DNA from 3 places in the Clostridium sp. AF32-12BH genome. Region 2 is predicted to be linked to each of the others. Evidence: predicted binding sites of a transcription regulator. Region 2 holds the regulator's gene; each other region holds the start of a gene.
The links. Region 2 encodes Rex, which represses fermentation and respiration genes when NADH is low (regulators of the CRP and FNR family bind a similar motif). Its sites were predicted from a motif close to ATTGTTAANNNNTTAACAAT; they were not measured.
Positions count from the first base shown of each region.

Region 1 (5,861 bases), on a different contig from region 2:
CATGCGGACGGTGATCTTGGAACGGGTGTTGATAAAGCCCTGTCCCATAGGATAGCCGTCGAAGTCGGAGACGGTGACCATATCGCCGTTTTCGAAATTTCCTTCGATTTTATCGATCTCGTTGTCGTAGATCCAGGCGCCGCCGGATTTTAAGGTGCGGCCTTCGCCTTTCTTTAAAATAACATTTGCAGACATAATAGATATGCTCCTTTATGATTTTTTTGTTTCTCTCTTCGCCTCTAAGTTGGAAACAACCATGGTGCAGGCTGCGTCACCGGTGATGTTGACGGTGGTACGACCCATATCGAAGATACGGTCCACACCGGCTACCAGGGCGATGCCATCGACCGGAAGTCCGACAGAGGTCAGTACCATAGCCAGCATGATCATACCGGCACCTGGGACACCGGCGATTCCGATGGAAGCTGCGAACATAATGGCCGGAAGCATTCCCTTGAAGAAGGTTACATTTAAGATCATCTCCATGTATTTCATGAAAATCTCGTTTAAGTCATTGAAAGCATTGGTGCGGGAAAGCCCGATTGGCTGCTGATGCAGTAAAAAAGGAGACACTGCACCTGAACACGCAATGTCCCCGTTGACATTACTTTTATCTTAGCATATCCTTAACGGATGCGCAACCGCTATTGAAGGTGCAAAAAAAGCATGATAGAATAGAAATAATCATGAAAAAACAACAGAACCCCTCTTATATAGGAAGGAAAAAACGTATCTATATGAAAGAAAGCAGAACGGAAGAAACAAGAACGGCGGAAGTGAGAATGACGGAAACGAGAGCAGCAGAAACGGGAACGGAAGAAGCGAGAATGACGGAAGCGAGCAAAAGAAGAACGAATAAAACGGGATCAGCAGAAACTGCAATGGTACCGGCTCTGCAAAAGCACGACCGGACGAAATATAAGCTGGCGGCTTCCATCAAGGAATGTATGAAGACCACGCCGGTCGACCGCATCACTGTAAAGGATATCGTGGAGGGCAGCGGACTCACCCGTCAGACTTTCTACCGCAATTTCAAGGACAAGTATGACCTCATCAACTGGTATTTCGATAAGCTGGTGCTGCAGTCGTTTGAGCAGATCGGTATGGGAAATACGGTGGGCGAGAGCCTGACCCAGAAATTTGAGTTCATTTTAAATGAGAAAGCATTTTTTACCGAGGCATTCCGCTCCGATGACTATAACTCGGTTAAGGAGCATGACTTTGAGCTGATCCTGCAGTTTTACAAGGATCTGATCGCTCGAAAGACCAGCCGTCCGCTGGGAGAGGAACTTGAGTTTTTACTGGAGATGTACTGCCGCGGCTCGGTATACATGACAGAAAAATGGGTGCTTGGCGGCATGAAGGATTCCCCGCGCCGGATGTCTGATAAGCTGGTTGAGGCGATGCCGCCGAAGCTGGAAAAAGTCTTTTCAGAACTGGAACTCTTATAAAATGTTACAAATTAAACAAAATAAATTGTGAGGAATCCACAAAAATGAGAAGAAAGTGACAGAAGTGATACTTTGTCACTTTCTTTTTCTCATTATACTTGTTAAAATAATATCAGTTCGTGAGAGGAAAAATGCCAAACGATTTCGTGCTGGCAAAGTGTCACGAAGAAATTCAGCAAAACAAGAAATCAAATGAGCACAGACTCAAGGAGGATTTTATCATGGCAAACAGAATCGTTTTAAATGAAACTTCTTATCATGGCGCAGGCGCTATCAAAGAGATCGCAAATGAGGTAAAGACCAGAGGCTTTGCAAAAGCTTTCGTATGTTCTGACCCGGATCTGATCAAATTTGGCGTAACCAAGAAAGTAACCGACGTATTAGACGAGGCTGGTCTTGCTTATGAGATCTACTCCAACATCAAACCGAACCCAACCATCGAGAACGTGCAGACTGGTGTTGCAGCATTCAAGGCATCTGGCGCTGACTACCTGATCGCAATCGGCGGTGGTTCCTCTATGGATACTGCAAAAGCAATCGGTATCATCATCAACAACCCGGAGTTCGAGGATGTCAGAAGCCTTGAGGGTGTAGCACCGACCAAGAAACCGTGCGTACCGATCATCGCAGTTCCGACCACTGCAGGTACCGCAGCAGAGGTTACCATCAACTACGTAATCACCGATGTTGAGAAAAAACGTAAATTCGTTTGTGTAGATACCCACGATATCCCGGTTGTTGCAGTGATCGACCCGGATATGATGTCCAGCATGCCGAAGGGCCTGACCGCTTCCACTGGTATGGACGCATTAACCCACGCAATCGAGGGTTACATCACCAAGGGTGCATGGGAGATGACCGATATGTTCCACTTAAAAGCAATCGAGATCATTTCCAAATCCCTGCGCGGCGCAGTAGCAAACACCCCAGAGGGCAGAGAAGGCATGGCACTTGGTCAGTATGTAGCAGGTATGGGCTTCTCTAACGTAGGTCTTGGTATTGTTCATTCCATGGCACACTCCCTGGGTGCTGTTTATGATACCCCGCACGGTGTAGCAAACGCAATCCTTCTGCCGACGATCATGGAGTACAACGCTCCGTGCACCGGTGACAAGTACAAATACATCGCAAAGGCAATGGGCGTTGAAGGTGTCGATTCCATGAGCCAGGAAGAGTACCGCAAGGCAGCAGTCGATGCCGTGAAGAAACTGTCCGCAGATGTAGGTATCCCGGCAGACTTAAAGGCAATCGTAAAAGAAGAGGATCTGGACTTCCTGTCCGAGTCCGCATACGCAGATGCATGCCGTCCGGGCAACCCGAGAGACACCTCTGTAGAAGAGATCAAAGAGCTGTATAAGTCTCTGATGTAATAGCAATTTCAGTATATGACAAGGGCCGTGTGAGTTGCCGAAAGGCAACTCACACGGCCCTATTAAAGTTAATCAAGTTATTATATTGTTTCTTCTCCGCTCCGGTGCGCAGCCGGTGTCTGTCCGGTATATTTCTTGAATAACACGTAATAATATTTCACATTGGAGAATCCCACATTCCGCGCGATGCTGTCTATGGATTCCTGACTGTTTCGCAGGAGTGTTTTGCTTTCCTCCAGGCGGCAGGTGTTGATGCAGTCGTTGATGGAGTGACCGTAGGCGCTGCGGAACATGCGCCCTAAGTAGGCGTTGTTTAATTGCAGGCGGTCGGCAATGCTCTGGGCATTCAGTTCCGGATCGTGGTATTCCTGCTCTACGATTTCCTTTACCTTTTGCGCCAGATTGGAGTATTTCTGTGCTTTTTTCTCACTGTAATTTTCGCAGATCACAGCAAAAGCTTTTTCGAAAGTCCGGTCAATCTCGGAAAAATCGGAGATCTGCTCTACATGTTCCGGCAGCAGGCGTTCTTCCTCTGTAAGAAGATCGGAATGCAGGTCTTTTAAGATCCGGCAGATCGTGTCTTCCGTACGGTTCAGGATATACTGGAACGAATCGTAGCGGTAGGTATAAAGCCGGTCCCGGATTTCCTGCCACTTGGCGAGGCTGGATTCCAGCTTGCCGGCTTTTAAGCGTGCAGTCAGTTCTGTAAAATCTTTGGTGGAAACCGAGTTTTCCGCAGTCTTCTTTTCCAATTCAGTTTCCATAACAACGGTTTGTGCCGCATCCAGTACCAGCGCCAGGCGGTGCAGCTCCCGCAGATTGCCAAAGTGAGAGGTCAGTTCCTGAAAATCAGAAAAGAGTGTGCCGACAAATACCCGGCATTCCAGCGTATCCGCAAGCTGTTTTGCGAATGCGTTCTGTGCATCCGGAAAAGCGTAAGAGGCAATGCAGGCATAAATATTGTCGGATTTTGTGATCAGGATTTCCGGGTGCTCCTGCAGGGCGGCACGGTAAATATCACTGCGGTGATGTGCCTGAATGAGCATCAGTCCATAGGGCGGGACAGCTGTCTTGAAAAGGCGGTCTGCATCTGCCGGGCGTTTTTCCAGCAGCATATCATAAAGAATCTGCTCCAGACTGGTGCGCTCGGATTTGGAAACGACATTCTCAAGCTGTTTTTTTAGCGGAAGTGTTTCTTCATTTGCTGTTGCTTTGAGTGCAGAATCTGTTTCTGGCTCACCAGTCAGACAGGAGTCAATCTGCCGGATGGCATCTTTCATTCGGAGCATAGGCAGAAAACTGTAAAACAGAAGTGCCAGAAGCAAAGCACCGAACAGAAAGCTTAAGCCGATGATGATGCGGGTCGTGATCTGGCGGAACCGGTAAAAACGGGGAACCAGTTCCCGGATGGAGGTGATCCGCAGATAAATATGTCCGCTATCCGGTGACTCATAGTAGAGACAGATTTCATTCCGGTTTTTTCCGAGAATGTAGCCGGATGGCGGATTCTCGGTATCTTCATGGATCTGCTTGTAGTAAGGCTGGCTGGAGGCGCAGAGGGCTTCATCTGCGTAGAGCAGAGGGTTACCGGCAAGGTCCAGAACGATAAAGTCGGAGGAAGGATTGGCTAACAGAAGAAAGTTCTGGTACCAGTCATCGTGAATGGTGACAACCAGTGCGTTTGGCTTCGGTGTGCGGTCCGGGTAGAGCTCATAGAAGATAAAGGCATAGTAATTGTGGTCGCTGTGTTCCTCGTCCCCGTCTTCGTGGCAGTAGACTGCATGGAAGCGCTGGTCTACAGAACGGTCAGAGAGGAGATCGCGGATGGGAATTGCATTGACATCCTCCAGCTTGCGGGCAAAGAACGGACCGGTAGAGTAAACCGTATCCGTGTAACCGTTGTAAACGTAGATGGCTTCCGTGAAATCTGCCGCATTCAGGGAACTGTTCAAGTCCTTCATGATGTAAGATTTTTCTGCCTCGGTAAAGCCGTCTTTCCGGAACAGCGTGGAAATCGTATTAGAATAGAAAAGCTGCCGCTCGAAATTTACCATGGAAGAATTCAGGGTTTCCGTCATGGCATTCACGGAAACGGCAAAGTCGCGGTTGGAATCGGAAATGGCATCGTAGGTGATCTGCTCAAAAAAGCGGGTCATGGAAAATAAAAGGGATACTGCGAGCGCCAGAGTAAGAACACCGGCCAGGATATAGCGGAACTGCCGCTTTAAGGTTCCGGTCAGTTTTCTGTCAGAAACAGGAAAAGGTAGGAAACGGTCTGTTGTTTTATCCATAAAAAACTACCTCCAGGTTCAAAAATTGTACATAGTTCAATTTCCGTATATTTTGTACTTTACACATATTACCACAAAATATACAATGAACTCAACAACAAACGACAAAGAAACATACAAAACGCATAAAAGATGTTGAATTGTCGTTAAGATTCAAGTTGAAAAAAGAAACTTTATATTAAGGAGGGTTATGAAATGAGAAAATGGAGAAAAGCAGCAGCAATGTGTATGGCAGCCGTTATGATGTGTTCCATGACAGCGTGCGGATCTGGTAATAAGGAAAGCGCAGGCACAAGTGCAGCACCGGCAGAGACCAAAGCAGAAGCAAAGAGTGAAGAAAGTGAAGCAGTTTCTGGCGAGAGTTCTGCATCTGCCTGGACCCCGGAAGAAAATGTGACCATGATCGTAGCGTATAAAGCAGGTTCCGGTACCGATAATACCGCACGTGTTCTTTCCCAGTATGCAACCAAATATGTAGGAAAGACCATTGTCATCGATAACCAGGAAGGTGGTTCCGGTTCCATTGGCTGGACTGCTCTGGCAAACGCAAAGCCGGATGGTTATACACTGGGGTTTGTAAATCTGCCGACTCTTTGTTCTAATATTGTAGACGGACTTGCTAATTATACAATGGAAGACTACGTTCCGATCTGCAACCATGTAAATGAGACGGCACTGGTTCTGGTGGCAGCAAACAGCCAGTTTAATACGCTGGATGATCTGGTTGCTTATGCAAAAGAGCATCCGGG
Region 1 is NZ_QUEH01000004.1:270,634-276,494, forward strand. It holds gene DWZ40_RS05900 (class I SAM-dependent rRNA methyltransferase) at 1-195, opposite strand, end outside; partial or broken gene DWZ40_RS05905 (cation:dicarboxylase symporter family transporter) at 211-438, opposite strand; gene DWZ40_RS05910 (TetR/AcrR family transcriptional regulator C-terminal domain-containing protein) at 738-1,451, shown strand; gene fucO (lactaldehyde reductase) at 1,673-2,821, shown strand; gene DWZ40_RS05920 (helix-turn-helix transcriptional regulator) at 2,902-5,112, opposite strand; gene DWZ40_RS05925 (tripartite tricarboxylate transporter substrate binding protein) at 5,308-5,861, shown strand, end outside.
Region 1: fucO (lactaldehyde reductase) is a predicted target of Rex. The motif match lies at 1,549-1,568, and genes of this name have one in related genera.

Region 2 (5,861 bases):
AACCGTTTCCAACAGATACTCTGTGTAAGCATCCTGCCCCAGTCCGGGTCCCGCTGCGATCACATCAGCCCAGGCACACTCCTTTTCCAGTATTGTTTGCATGGTCTCTTCTTCATCCGGATCATAGCAGGATACGATTGCCTCCGGAAGCTGCGTCTGCAAGACTGTCCGGTTTTCCGGCACAGTAAGGATTTTCACCAGCCCCGCTCCCGTACGGTATGCGCCAAGCGCTGTAAAATAAGCAGCCCCGCTCATTCCACGGCTTCCCGCGATCACAAGGACTTTTCCAAAAGTCCCTTTGTTGCCGTCTTCCTGCCGTTTGGGAAGCTTGCTTAAATCCTCCGGCGTCAGGACCTTTGCATCCCATCCGCTCTTTAACAGGCTGATCTTTGAGAAGCCGATATCAGCCACCTCAAGTTTTCCAACATATTTTTTTCCAGGATACAATAACAGTCCTGTTTTTGGATATCCAAACGTTACCGTCACGTCGGCAGCCAGTGCTGCTCCCATGATTTCTCCCGTACTTCCATGAATTCCGGATGGTGTATCGACTGCGATCACACCAGCATCACACCGCTCACGTATGCGTTCCAGTATTTCCAGTACTTTTCGGTATTCCCCGGTAATATCGCGGCCAAGACCAATTCCAAACAAGGCATCCAGAATGATGTCGCAATCTGCGTTTTCATATTCTTCTGCCGATAGTTTCGGCACATTTAAATTTTTTGCAATCCGCTTCTGATGTTTCATCTCTTCCGAATCGTACTGCGCATTTCCGGCAAAGAAAAGGCTGACTTCATAGCCGCGTTCCTGCAAAATCCGCCCGGCTGCCACACCGTCTGCCCCATTGTTTCCTGTCCCGCATACCGCAAGAATATGGGCATTTTTTCCCCATCCCCGCTCGGCTGCCATACGTTCTGCTGTCTTAGCAACTGCAAGCGCTGCGCGCTCCATCAAAACCATTGACGGAATCCCGATTTCCCTGATTGTATTCTGGTCGACTGCTTTCATTTGCTGTGCAGTTACTGCATAATTCATGTTCCGCCTCCTTGAATAGGACATCGTTTGCTGCTGTTTGCGCATACGTGCCCGGCAACTCTCATTTTCCCATGTAGCAAAAAACGACAGGCAGGAGAATTCGCTTACCCCTGCCTGCCGGCCCTTGCATTACTGTTCAAAAACCAGCCTGTGAACAATAACGCGCTTCCCCTTCACACGGTTCTGTTATGATTCGCCCTGCGCCTTCTTTTGCTCTTCTTCTTTCTTTCGGTCCTGCATGCTGCATACCCGGTAGGACAAGCGCATCAGGCTTTCCGAAAGATGTACATTTTCAACAACGACATCATCCGGTACATTCAGGTCCACATGCGCAAAATTCCAGATTGCCTTGATTCCCGCATTCACAAGCCTGTCCGCGATTTCCGGTGCTTTCGTCTTCGGGATGGTCAGTGCCGCCATCTGGACGTTATTGTCTTTGATGAACTGTTCCAGATCGTCGACACCACGGATCTCTATACCGCGTACCACAAGACCGATCAGTCTTGGATTGATATCAAACATTCCTTTGATAATGAAACCACGCTTTTCAAAGTTTGCATAATTCGCAATCGCCTGTCCTAAATTTCCGGCACCGATGATGATCAGGTTATGCTGGCGGTCGATTCCAAGAATTTTACCGATTTCTGTATATAAGTATTTTACATTATACCCGTAGCCCTGCTGGCCAAATCCTCCGAAATTATTTAAATCCTGACGAATCTGGGAAGCAGTCACTTTCATCCGGGTACTGAGTTCATTGGATGAGATACGCTCTACACCTGATTCCAATAACTCTCCGAGGTAACGGTAATACCGCGGAAGCCTTGTAATGACTGCTTTGGATATCTCTCTGTTTTCCATGCTGCACATCTCCTATACGTAAACTATTGTAATCTATTATAACCGTTTGCGAAATCTATGTCAATGTTCAAACAATTCCTGAGCAAAAAATACACAGAAAGCCTTTACAAGTGCCAAAAACCTATATTATACTTGATAAGTCTTATAGTAGAAAACGTAACGAAATGGAGTTATCTATGATTTTATCATGCAATCACATCAGCAAAGCATTTGGTACAGATGAAATCCTGTCCGAAGTTTCTTTCCATATAGAAGACCAGGAAAAAGCCGCGATTGTCGGAATCAACGGAGCCGGAAAGTCCACTCTGTTAAAGATCATCGTCGGCGAACTCGCTGCAGATTCCGGCGAAGTTGTCCTTGCAAAAGGCAAAACACTCGGATACCTGGCACAGCATCAGGATCTGGACAGCAGCCGTACCATTTATGAAGAATTAAAAGAAGTCAAGCAGCCCATCATCGACATGGAGCTTGAGATCCGGGAACTGGAGATCCGTATGCAGCATGCCTCAGGCGAAGAACTGGAGCAGATGCTTTCTACATACAGCCGTTTAAGCCATACATTCGAGCTGGAAAACGGATATGCCTGGAAAAGCGAACTGACCGGAGTATTAAAAGGTCTCGGATTCACGGAAGACGAATTTGACAAAACAGTCTCAACCCTCTCCGGCGGTCAGAAGACCCGTGTATCCCTCGGCAAGCTTCTGCTCTCCCGCCCGGATATCATCCTCCTCGATGAGCCAACCAACCATCTGGACATGGAATCCATCGCCTGGCTGGAAACCTATCTCTTAAACTATAACGGTGCCGTGATCATCGTAGCACATGACCGGTACTTCTTAAACCGCGTTGTCACAAAAGTTGTGGAGTTGGAGCAGGGACATGCTTCTGTCTACCTTGGAAATTACACTGCCTACAGCGAAAAGAAAGCCATGATCCGCTCTGCCCAGATGAAGGCCTGGTTAAACCAGCAGCAGGAAATCAAACACCAGGAGGAGGTCATCACCAAATTAAAATCCTTCAACCGGGAAAAGTCTATCAAACGTGCAGAAAGCCGCGAGAAAATGCTCTCCAAGATCCAGGTTTTAGAAAAGCCTGCCGAGATCCAGGATGAGATGCGGATCACCCTGGAGCCAAACATTGTCAGCGGAAACGATGTCCTCACCATCAAAGATCTGAGCAAATCCTTTGGTTCCACCCACCTGTTCTCCCATGTAGATATGGAAGTCAAACGCGGAGAACGGGTTGCCATCATCGGAAACAATGGCACCGGAAAAACTACCATATTAAAGATCATCAACGGTATGCTCCCGGCCGACACCGGAACCATCACGCTGGGATCCAAAGTCCATATCGGTTACTACGATCAGGAGCATCACGTTCTCCATATGGAAAAAACAGTCTTCGAGGAAGTGCAGGATGCCTATCCGAACCTGACCAACACACAAGTCCGCAACATTCTTGCCGCGTTCCTTTTTACCGGGGACGATGTATTTAAGCGGATCTCCGATTTAAGCGGTGGGGAGCGCGGACGTGTTTCCCTCGCCAAGCTTATGCTCTCGGAGGCCAACTTCCTGATCCTGGACGAGCCAACCAACCACCTGGATATTACCTCCAAGGAAATTCTGGAAAATGCATTGAAACATTATACCGGAACCGTGCTTTACGTTTCCCACGACCGTTATTTCATCAACCAGACTGCAACCCGGATTCTGGAACTGACCGGTCAGACGTTCTTAAATTATATCGGTAACTACGATTACTATCTGGAAAAGAAGGATCTCATGAAAGAGCTCTACGTGGATTCGGAACACACAGAACGCGACCGTGCGATTGGAACAGCTGCAGCAAACGGAAATTTAAAAGCCACAGGCGTTCCCGGTATGGCAAAATCCACAGCGGAAACAGAGGTAAAGCTGGACTGGAAAGCCCAGAAAGAAGAACAGGCGCGCATCCGTAAACGCCAGAATGACTTAAAGAAGGTCGAAGACGAAATCCATCGTCTGGAAACCCGTGATGGTGAAATTGACGCGCTGCTCTCACAGGAAGAAATTTACACCGATGTAGCACGCCTGGTAGAACTGAATAATGAAAAAGAGTCCCTCCAGAAAAAACTGGAAGAACTCTATGAGACATGGGAAGAGCTGGCAGAATGATCTGCCGGCTCTTCTTTTTGATGCAGGATCATTTCCAGTTTTTCGCAAAGTTCTGGAAATTTCCGGCGCAGTTCTTCCGTTTTTTCTCCGCTTACATAGGCAGAAAACAATGTTCCAAAACAAAAGCCTGCATCTTCCGCATAGTAATCCGGGATCTCCAAAATGCGTTCCAGCACCGGACTGACTTTCCAGTATTCCTGCATTACGGCGCTGTCTCCCCGGTAACATCCTGCTTTATAGGCGACGTATTCCCCAAACGCCTGTAAGATGGAATCGGCATCACAAAACTTCACTTTTTTATAGCGACGGTCCGTACTGTAGCGGACATAATAGATCCCGGAAGAAGTAGATGGAGCCTCAAAGTAAGTTTTCTTCGTGTAAAAAAGGAACTGCCAGCCGTCCTTCACAAATTGCCGGATCCACCCTCTTGGCACCTCATAAAGATAATCCGTGATCAGATCCTTGTCTTCGGAATCCGGTTTTCTGGTTCCGATCACCCGGATTTCCCCTTTCTTATCCTCCTGGCCGTCTTCTCCCAAAAACTTTAAATCCACATACTGATTATGAGCCATATGTCCATTGCTGAAGAAAAAATAACGGATCCCGTCAATGGTTCTGGTTCCTCCGGTCTGCATCCATCCATGCTCATCGAACCAGTACCATTCCCCTTCATAGTACAGCCAGCCTGTATGCAGCTGCCCGTCCTGATCCCGGTAAGTCCAGTGATGATCCTTTCCGTAACTCCAGTTTTTCCCTCCGCTTCCGGGAGCATCCATCGCATAGGACGGAAAAACAAACAACAGCCAAAAGCAAAGCAGAAAAAACAAACCGGTACTTTTTATGCGCATTCGATGCTGTTTCATAAATCCACCTCGTTTCCAAAGCAAAGCGATCTCTCCACATATACAAAAAGAGGGGGCACTAAGAAGCGCCACCCTCGTAAGATCAGGTTATGAGCAAGACGATAAGCCGGGTTATGTCGTTGAATGGTCATCTATCTAGACCAGATGTCACCACCTGGTTCAAGCAACCTACCCGAAAGCAGACGGGCCGCCTTATGCTTTCTGTTCGGTCTTGCTTCGAGTGGGGTTTACATGTGCCCCGTCTGTTACCAGACGGGCGGTAGTCTCTTACACTGCCCTTCCACCCTTACCGGCAAAGCCGGCGGTATATTTCTGTTGCACTGTCCCTGGAGTCACCTCCGCCAGACGTTATCTGGCACCCTGCCCTGTGAAGCCCGGACTTTCCTCTCCCGCAGCCTTTCGTTTCTGCGGCAGCGACCATTTGTCTTACTCAATGCTCCCAATTCTACCACGATTCCGGGGTGCTGTCAACTTAGACTTTCAAGCAACTCCACCACCACGTCGGACACATCACACACAAACTGTCCGTGTTCAGACTTTAAAACAGGATCCGCCGATAAACTCCCGGATCAGGGAATTATGCGGAATTTCCTCACTGCTGACACCAAGGAAGTAATCCAGGAATTTTAACAACCGTTTTGCTTCCACATACTCTGCGCTGTCACGCGGTACGGAAAACAGAACCGGCTCCGCATACTGTTTTAAGACAGCCAGTTCATAAACAAGGGCCGAATTGAACATTACGTCTGCCTCTTCCTGATACGGAAAAATATTCTCTTCCTCTCCGCGGCGGACGGACGGCCACATCCGTATCGTATCCTGGGCGGAGGAACCTCTGGTACGCGCATCGCGCACGATCCGGCGGATCAGGCGTCCATCCGTAGTCGGAATACGATTATGCTCATCGATATTTAACTGCGTCAGTGCACTGATATAAATCTTAAAC
Region 2 is NZ_QUEH01000012.1:51,897-57,757, reverse strand. It holds gene DWZ40_RS12725 (NAD(P)H-hydrate dehydratase) at 1-1,038, opposite strand, end outside; gene DWZ40_RS12720 (redox-sensing transcriptional repressor Rex) at 1,225-1,899, opposite strand; gene abc-f (ribosomal protection-like ABC-F family protein) at 2,076-4,052, shown strand; gene DWZ40_RS12710 (hypothetical protein) at 4,022-4,915, opposite strand; RNA gene rnpB (RNase P RNA component class A) at 5,002-5,348, opposite strand; gene DWZ40_RS12700 (nucleoside kinase) at 5,447-5,861, opposite strand, start outside.

Region 3 (5,861 bases), on a different contig from region 2:
CCGACTTTCTTTAATGCGGTTTTCCAGCTGGCCATGGTGATCTCCGGTCCGAACTGACCCTCAGTTGCCGGTGCTACCATGGCAACTACTTTCTTGCCTGCGTTGATCATGTTGATGACATCAACCATAAAAGTCTTGGAACCAACCGCACCGAACGGACAGCTGTGGATGCAGGCGCCGCACTGGATGCACTTGTTCTCATCGATCTCGCATACGCCGTACTCGTCGTAGGTGATGGCATCTACTGGGCAGGCTTTCTTACACGGGCGCTCCAGATGTGCGATTGCGTTGTACGGGCAGGCATTTGCGCACTTTCCGCACTCTTTACACTTGTTTGGATCGATGTGTGCGCGGGTATCTCCCATGCTGATCGCACCAAAATTACAGGAATTCTGGCATGCCTTTCCCATACATTTCCGGCAGTTATCGGTTACGGTATAAGATGCGATCGGACACTCCTCGCAGGCTGCACCGATGACCTGAACCACGTTTCTGGTATCTTTGCCGCTGGTCGGGCACTTGCCCTCTGCCAGGCGGACACGCTGACGAATGATCTCGCGCTCTTTGTAGATACAGCAGCGGAACTGTGCCTGCGGTCCCGGGATGATGGTGTACGGAACCTGCTCCTTATGTTCCTCATCCAGCTCACCAGCCCATGCCAGCTTTGCTACCTCGTACAGTACGTCGTGTTTGATGCGTAAGATTGTTGCGTCATTTGTTACCATAATTTTCCTCCTCATTTCCGGATGTCCGCTCCGCAAAATTTGGCTGTTCACCGCAGCCGCAAACCTGCGGACTGCAGCTTCTTTCGCATACCTGGCAACAGCCAAGTCTGCTCACAGCCATGTGACATCCTGCTCAACTCTCTGTTTTCTTTCATCTTGTAACTGCCAGAATTTCCGGCCGCTACCATTCATTTATTTATAAACCTGCTTCATGATGTTAGGGGTAAAAGCTTTTTGTACCCTGGTATCATTTAATAGTAGGTTACGGTTACCTGTTTTCCCATATCTTCCACAACCGTCTTCAGCTGCTCTACCAGGTTCTGGCGGATGCCTAAGTCAAACGGTAGGCCCGGATTCTGATAAGCGCTGTTGATGGCTTTTCCGACATATAAATGCAGTTCTGTGCAGTCTTCAATCAGCATCTTGGCTACCATGGACGCACCATTTGGCTTATCCAGTTCCAGGAAAAACTGCTCGGATACGGTTTCATTCTTGACATATCGTCTTAACAGCTGCACCACACGGTTCAGCGTCAGAACGCCTTCCGTTACCAGTTCAATCCCGTCCATATAGGCAATGGGCGGAATATCCGGATCGGCATATTGCATCGATACGTCCAGACGTTTCTTTAACACTCTGGACACAATGGTGGCACTGGTTCCGCCGCAGACGATCCGCTTGGTGGAATCGTCGCCGGACATAAAGCTCTTCACCATCTCTTCGTCCATGGAAGGATCCTTTGCAGGACCCGTCATCAAATGCACCGGTTTCGCGTTGATGATGCGCATGCACGCCACCGTGGTGTCATCACCCGGGCGGTACTGGTAAAGTTCGTCGCACGCCTGGCAGATGGATGACGCCAGTCGCATGGCTGATATGGTCAGCGCATACTGCTTCAGCGCATATTTGGCAATGTCTTCCCAGAGCCAGCCAAAGTTTAAGAGCTGCCCCACACCCGCATGAACGGTTCCATCGCTCATCAGGATCAGTGCGTCGCCGCGCTGGACCCGAAAACGGAATTCATTGATTTTTTTGCCCTGCACTTCCCGGATGTTCTGCGGAATCGGCACCAACTGACCATTCCGGATAAAAATACAGCTTGGATTATCAAATTCGACCAAATACGCGTCTCCGCTGTGAAAGACCTGCAAAATGCTGAACGTGGAATATGCAACCTGCCGCACCTTGCAGATGGGAAGCGTCTCCACGATCGTCTCCACACACTCTTCCAGGGTTGCTCCGTTTAAAAACATCGTTCCCAGGATCTTGGAGGTCAGCGTGGCAAGGATATTCGCCTTTACACCGCTTCCCATGCCATCTGCCAGGATCATAATATTGGAATCATCCGTTTTTAACAGCTCGACCTTATCTCCGCAGAGAACCTCTGAAAATTTATTCAGGCTTTTATAAGCAACATCTACGGTAATTGCCATTCTACTTACCTCCGTTGTCGCTTCCGTCCTCCAGAAGGGATTTGCAAAGCTTTGTCAGCGTCGTCTTGGTCTCTGCTGTTGTCTCGCCAAGAAGTCCTGCAATCTCCTGGGCTACCATCATCTGCTTGTGGATGACTTTCTGAGCTAAGTCGATGGTGTCTAACTTGCGCTCATACTCCAGTCTGGCCTGTTCTTCCTCTTTCGTAATGTCGATGAAGGTGGCAAGTACCACATTCTGTTCCGGTATGTATACAATATTCTGAAGTGTATCCAGTTTAAATTCCGGATAATGCACCTTTTTGCCATGGATATTCTGGTGGGTATCGAACACCCACTGGAAATCCGACGGGTCGATGAACTCATAAAGATACATCTGCAACGCTTCTGCACGGGTCTTTCCAAAATACTTTTCACCCACGGCAGAATATTCCATAATTTTCATGTCCGCATCAACGATTATGACCACGTTCGGTGATGTCTCCATAACCAGATTCGCAAAAGACTTGGACTTCTCATACATGAACGGAATGCACATGTCGAGCTCTGCCTTCTTCTGATACACGGCAATCGCCTTTTCACGGCAGGTCGGATACCCGCAGGCACCACAGTTTAATTCATCATCCGGGCGGATTTTTCCGGTCTTTGCAAGAATTTTACGGATTTCTTCCTCGGAAGGAACCGGATCTTTCGGTGTGCGGTCCAAAAATACCTTATGCAACGCTGCCTCTTTAAGCAGCGGCTTTGTTTCCTCTTCTGGTACCGGATCCCGGGAAATCCGCTCTTCCATATCCAGCTTCACTTTGAACCGGGAAATGGACTTATCGTTTACCGTCGGTCCCTTGATACAGCCGCCGGAACACATATTCATCTCGATAAAGCAGCCTGTGATCTCGCCCCGCATCATGCTCTGACACAGATCGATGCAGTTGCTCTCTCCATGCACATAGAACTTCCGGTATCTGTCCTGCTTCGCCTCTGTGACCATAACAGAACTGATCACCCCGTTAGTAACCGGATAGAGACGGTTCACCCGCGGATCCAGCTGCTCAAACGGCATATCCTCACAGTCTTCAATGACAATATCTTCCTCATTCAGCCAGCGGTTGATATCGTTGAAATTTAAGACGGCATCAATGCAGTCTGCATGGCGCGGATCCAGGGCTTCCTGCTTTTTCGCAATGCAGGGGCCTAAAAATACCACTTTGGTATCCGCTCCCATCTCCTGCTTGATCATGCGTCCATGCGCGATCATGGGAGAAACCACCGGGGCCAGATACGGAATCAGCTGCGGGTAATATTTCTCGATCAGCGCATTCACACTTGGACAGCAGGTACTGATAATATTTTCCATGGTACCTTCCACAAGCAGCCTTGTATACTCCGCTGTTACCAGCGCAGCGCCTTCCGCTGTCTCACGCACATCGTTAAAACCCAGACGCATGAGTGCGCAGCGCACCTGCCCAATGGTGTGATATTTTAAAAGGCCCATATAAGATGGCGCGATGGAAACAACGACCTTCTCCCCCGCCTCGATCATAGCCTTTACCATACCAAGATCACTCACCAGTGTCTTGGCCGACTGGGGGCAGATCTGCAGGCAGCGCCCACATAAGATACAGTTGTCCGGCATGATCTCCGCACGACCGTCCTTTACCATGATGGCTTTGACTTCGCAGTTTCGCACACACTTGTAACAGTGACGGCACTTTGTAGCTTTAAAGTCAATGATCGCCATGCTTACAGCCTCCCTAAAATTTCCTTTGCAAAGAAGTCATCGGTTGTTTCCGGTTTTAAGGAGAACAATTCTCCGTCTACCGTTACACAGACACCATTTACACAGTTTCCGCTGCAGAATGCTCCGTTTAAATCTACCTTATCGGAAACTCCGTGCTCTTTTACCAGCTCCTGAAGACGCTGGATGATCTCTCTGGATCCCTTTAAGTGACATGCACTTCCAATACAGATCGTAACTCTCATAACTCAATCCTCCAAATTTTGTTCATATGACCCACTGGTTCTGGTCCGCAAACCCGTTGAAACCTATAGCTGACACAAATACGCATCACATTCCTGTTTTCTGCGCATACTATAGGTTCATTTTCTCATATTGATACATTTTTATCAATTAGCAAATTGCATAAAATGGGGAAAACCGTGTTTTTTCTTCCATACATAACCTGGATTCCCCTTTTCCTCTTTTCCCCTGCCTGTTTTACGGTTTTCGACGGCAAAATCTGCTTCCAAAAAAAGGCAAAAAAGTAGCAAAAAACTTTTTTAAACTTTTTTCAAAAAGTGCTTGCATTCTTTTCCAAAAGGTGCTATATTATTGGAGTCGCTTCGAGGCGTGGCTCAGTTTGGTAGAGCGCTGCGTTCGGGACGCAGAGGTCGCAAGTTCGAATCTTGTCGCCTCGATTCTGGCCTCATGGTCAAGCGGTTAAGACGACGCCCTCTCACGGCGTAAACTCGGGTTCGATTCCCGATGAGGTCATAGAATCAAGAATCAAAGCGAAAAAACACCAGAGCATTTGCTCTGGTGTTTTTTGTTGTAAATTTTCAGGAAATCCAAATCCCTTTCTCCAAAAAATAAACAAAAAGACGAGAAAACCTTCCATGTATAGAAAAAGGTTTTCTCGTCTTTTTCAGCTGGGCCAGCGGGATTCGAACCCTCGAGTGCAGGAGTCAAAGTCCTGTGCCTTACCGCTTGGCGATGGCCCATCATTACCTCAAAAGATAAATGCCTGTCTATTATATCTGATTTTCAGCAAAAAAGCAAGACAGAGAGCAGAATTTCAAATCGAATTTCAATCCGAACTCCGGCTGAATTTCAAATCTGAATTCCGCGCGGAAATTCAAATTGCACTTTCTCAACTTGTTCTATATAATAACAAGTATACAAAGGGGGGGAGTTGCATTATGCGGGTTACTTTAATCAAAGACAGGAGCTTTTACAGAAATGTCCTGTCCATTATGCTTCCGGTTGCACTGCAGGCAGCCATCAATATGGGCGTCAATATGCTTGACACCATGATGCTTGGTTCGTTTGGCGAAGCACAGCTTTCTGCTTCCAGCCTCGCCAATCAGTTTTACAGCTTTTTTCTGATCTTCTGCTACGGGATCATCGGTGGTTCCAGTGTACTGGCTTCCCAGTACTGGGGCGCCCGTGACAAAGACCATGTACGGGAAACGTTCAGCATGGCACTGCGTATCGCACTTGGGGTGGCGCTGGTATTTGCAGCCCTGACATTGTTCTTTACACGTCCCATCATGAAAATCTATACTTCCGAAGAAGATGTGATCAATTACGGCGTAAAATACTTAAAGATCACGGTACTGATCTTTGCCATCCATGGAACCGGTCTGGTAGCTGCACAGCTGATGCGCACCGTTGGGCAGGCGAAACTTGGGCTCTACGTCTCGATTTTGTCCTTTGCCATAAACCTGGCCGCCAACTACATTTTCATCTTCGGAAAATGCGGTATGCCGCGCATGGAGATTGCCGGTGCTGCCCTGGGCACCCTGATTGCCCGCCTGACCGAATTTCTGGCAACCTTCATCTATATCCTTGTCATGGATAAAAAACTCGGATTCCGACTGAAACACCTCTTAAAAGCACCTTCCATCCAGTTTTACAAAAACTATCTGCGGCTCGGCGCACCAGTGCTTTTGAGTGATGCCCTGTTAGGTCTGGGACTGAATCTGCTTT
Region 3 is NZ_QUEH01000004.1:149,597-155,457, reverse strand. It holds gene DWZ40_RS05395 (4Fe-4S dicluster domain-containing protein) at 1-725, opposite strand, end outside; gene DWZ40_RS05390 (SpoIIE family protein phosphatase) at 977-2,158, opposite strand; gene DWZ40_RS05385 ([Fe-Fe] hydrogenase large subunit C-terminal domain-containing protein) at 2,160-3,893, opposite strand; gene DWZ40_RS05380 (NAD(P)H-dependent oxidoreductase subunit E) at 3,896-4,135, opposite strand; tRNA gene DWZ40_RS05375 (tRNA-Pro) at 4,497-4,570, shown strand; tRNA gene DWZ40_RS05370 (tRNA-Glu) at 4,575-4,646, shown strand; tRNA gene DWZ40_RS05365 (tRNA-Gln) at 4,802-4,873, opposite strand; gene DWZ40_RS05360 (MATE family efflux transporter) at 5,072-5,861, shown strand, end outside.
Region 3: DWZ40_RS05380 (NAD(P)H-dependent oxidoreductase subunit E) is a predicted target of Rex. The motif match lies at 4,265-4,284, and genes of this name have one in related genera.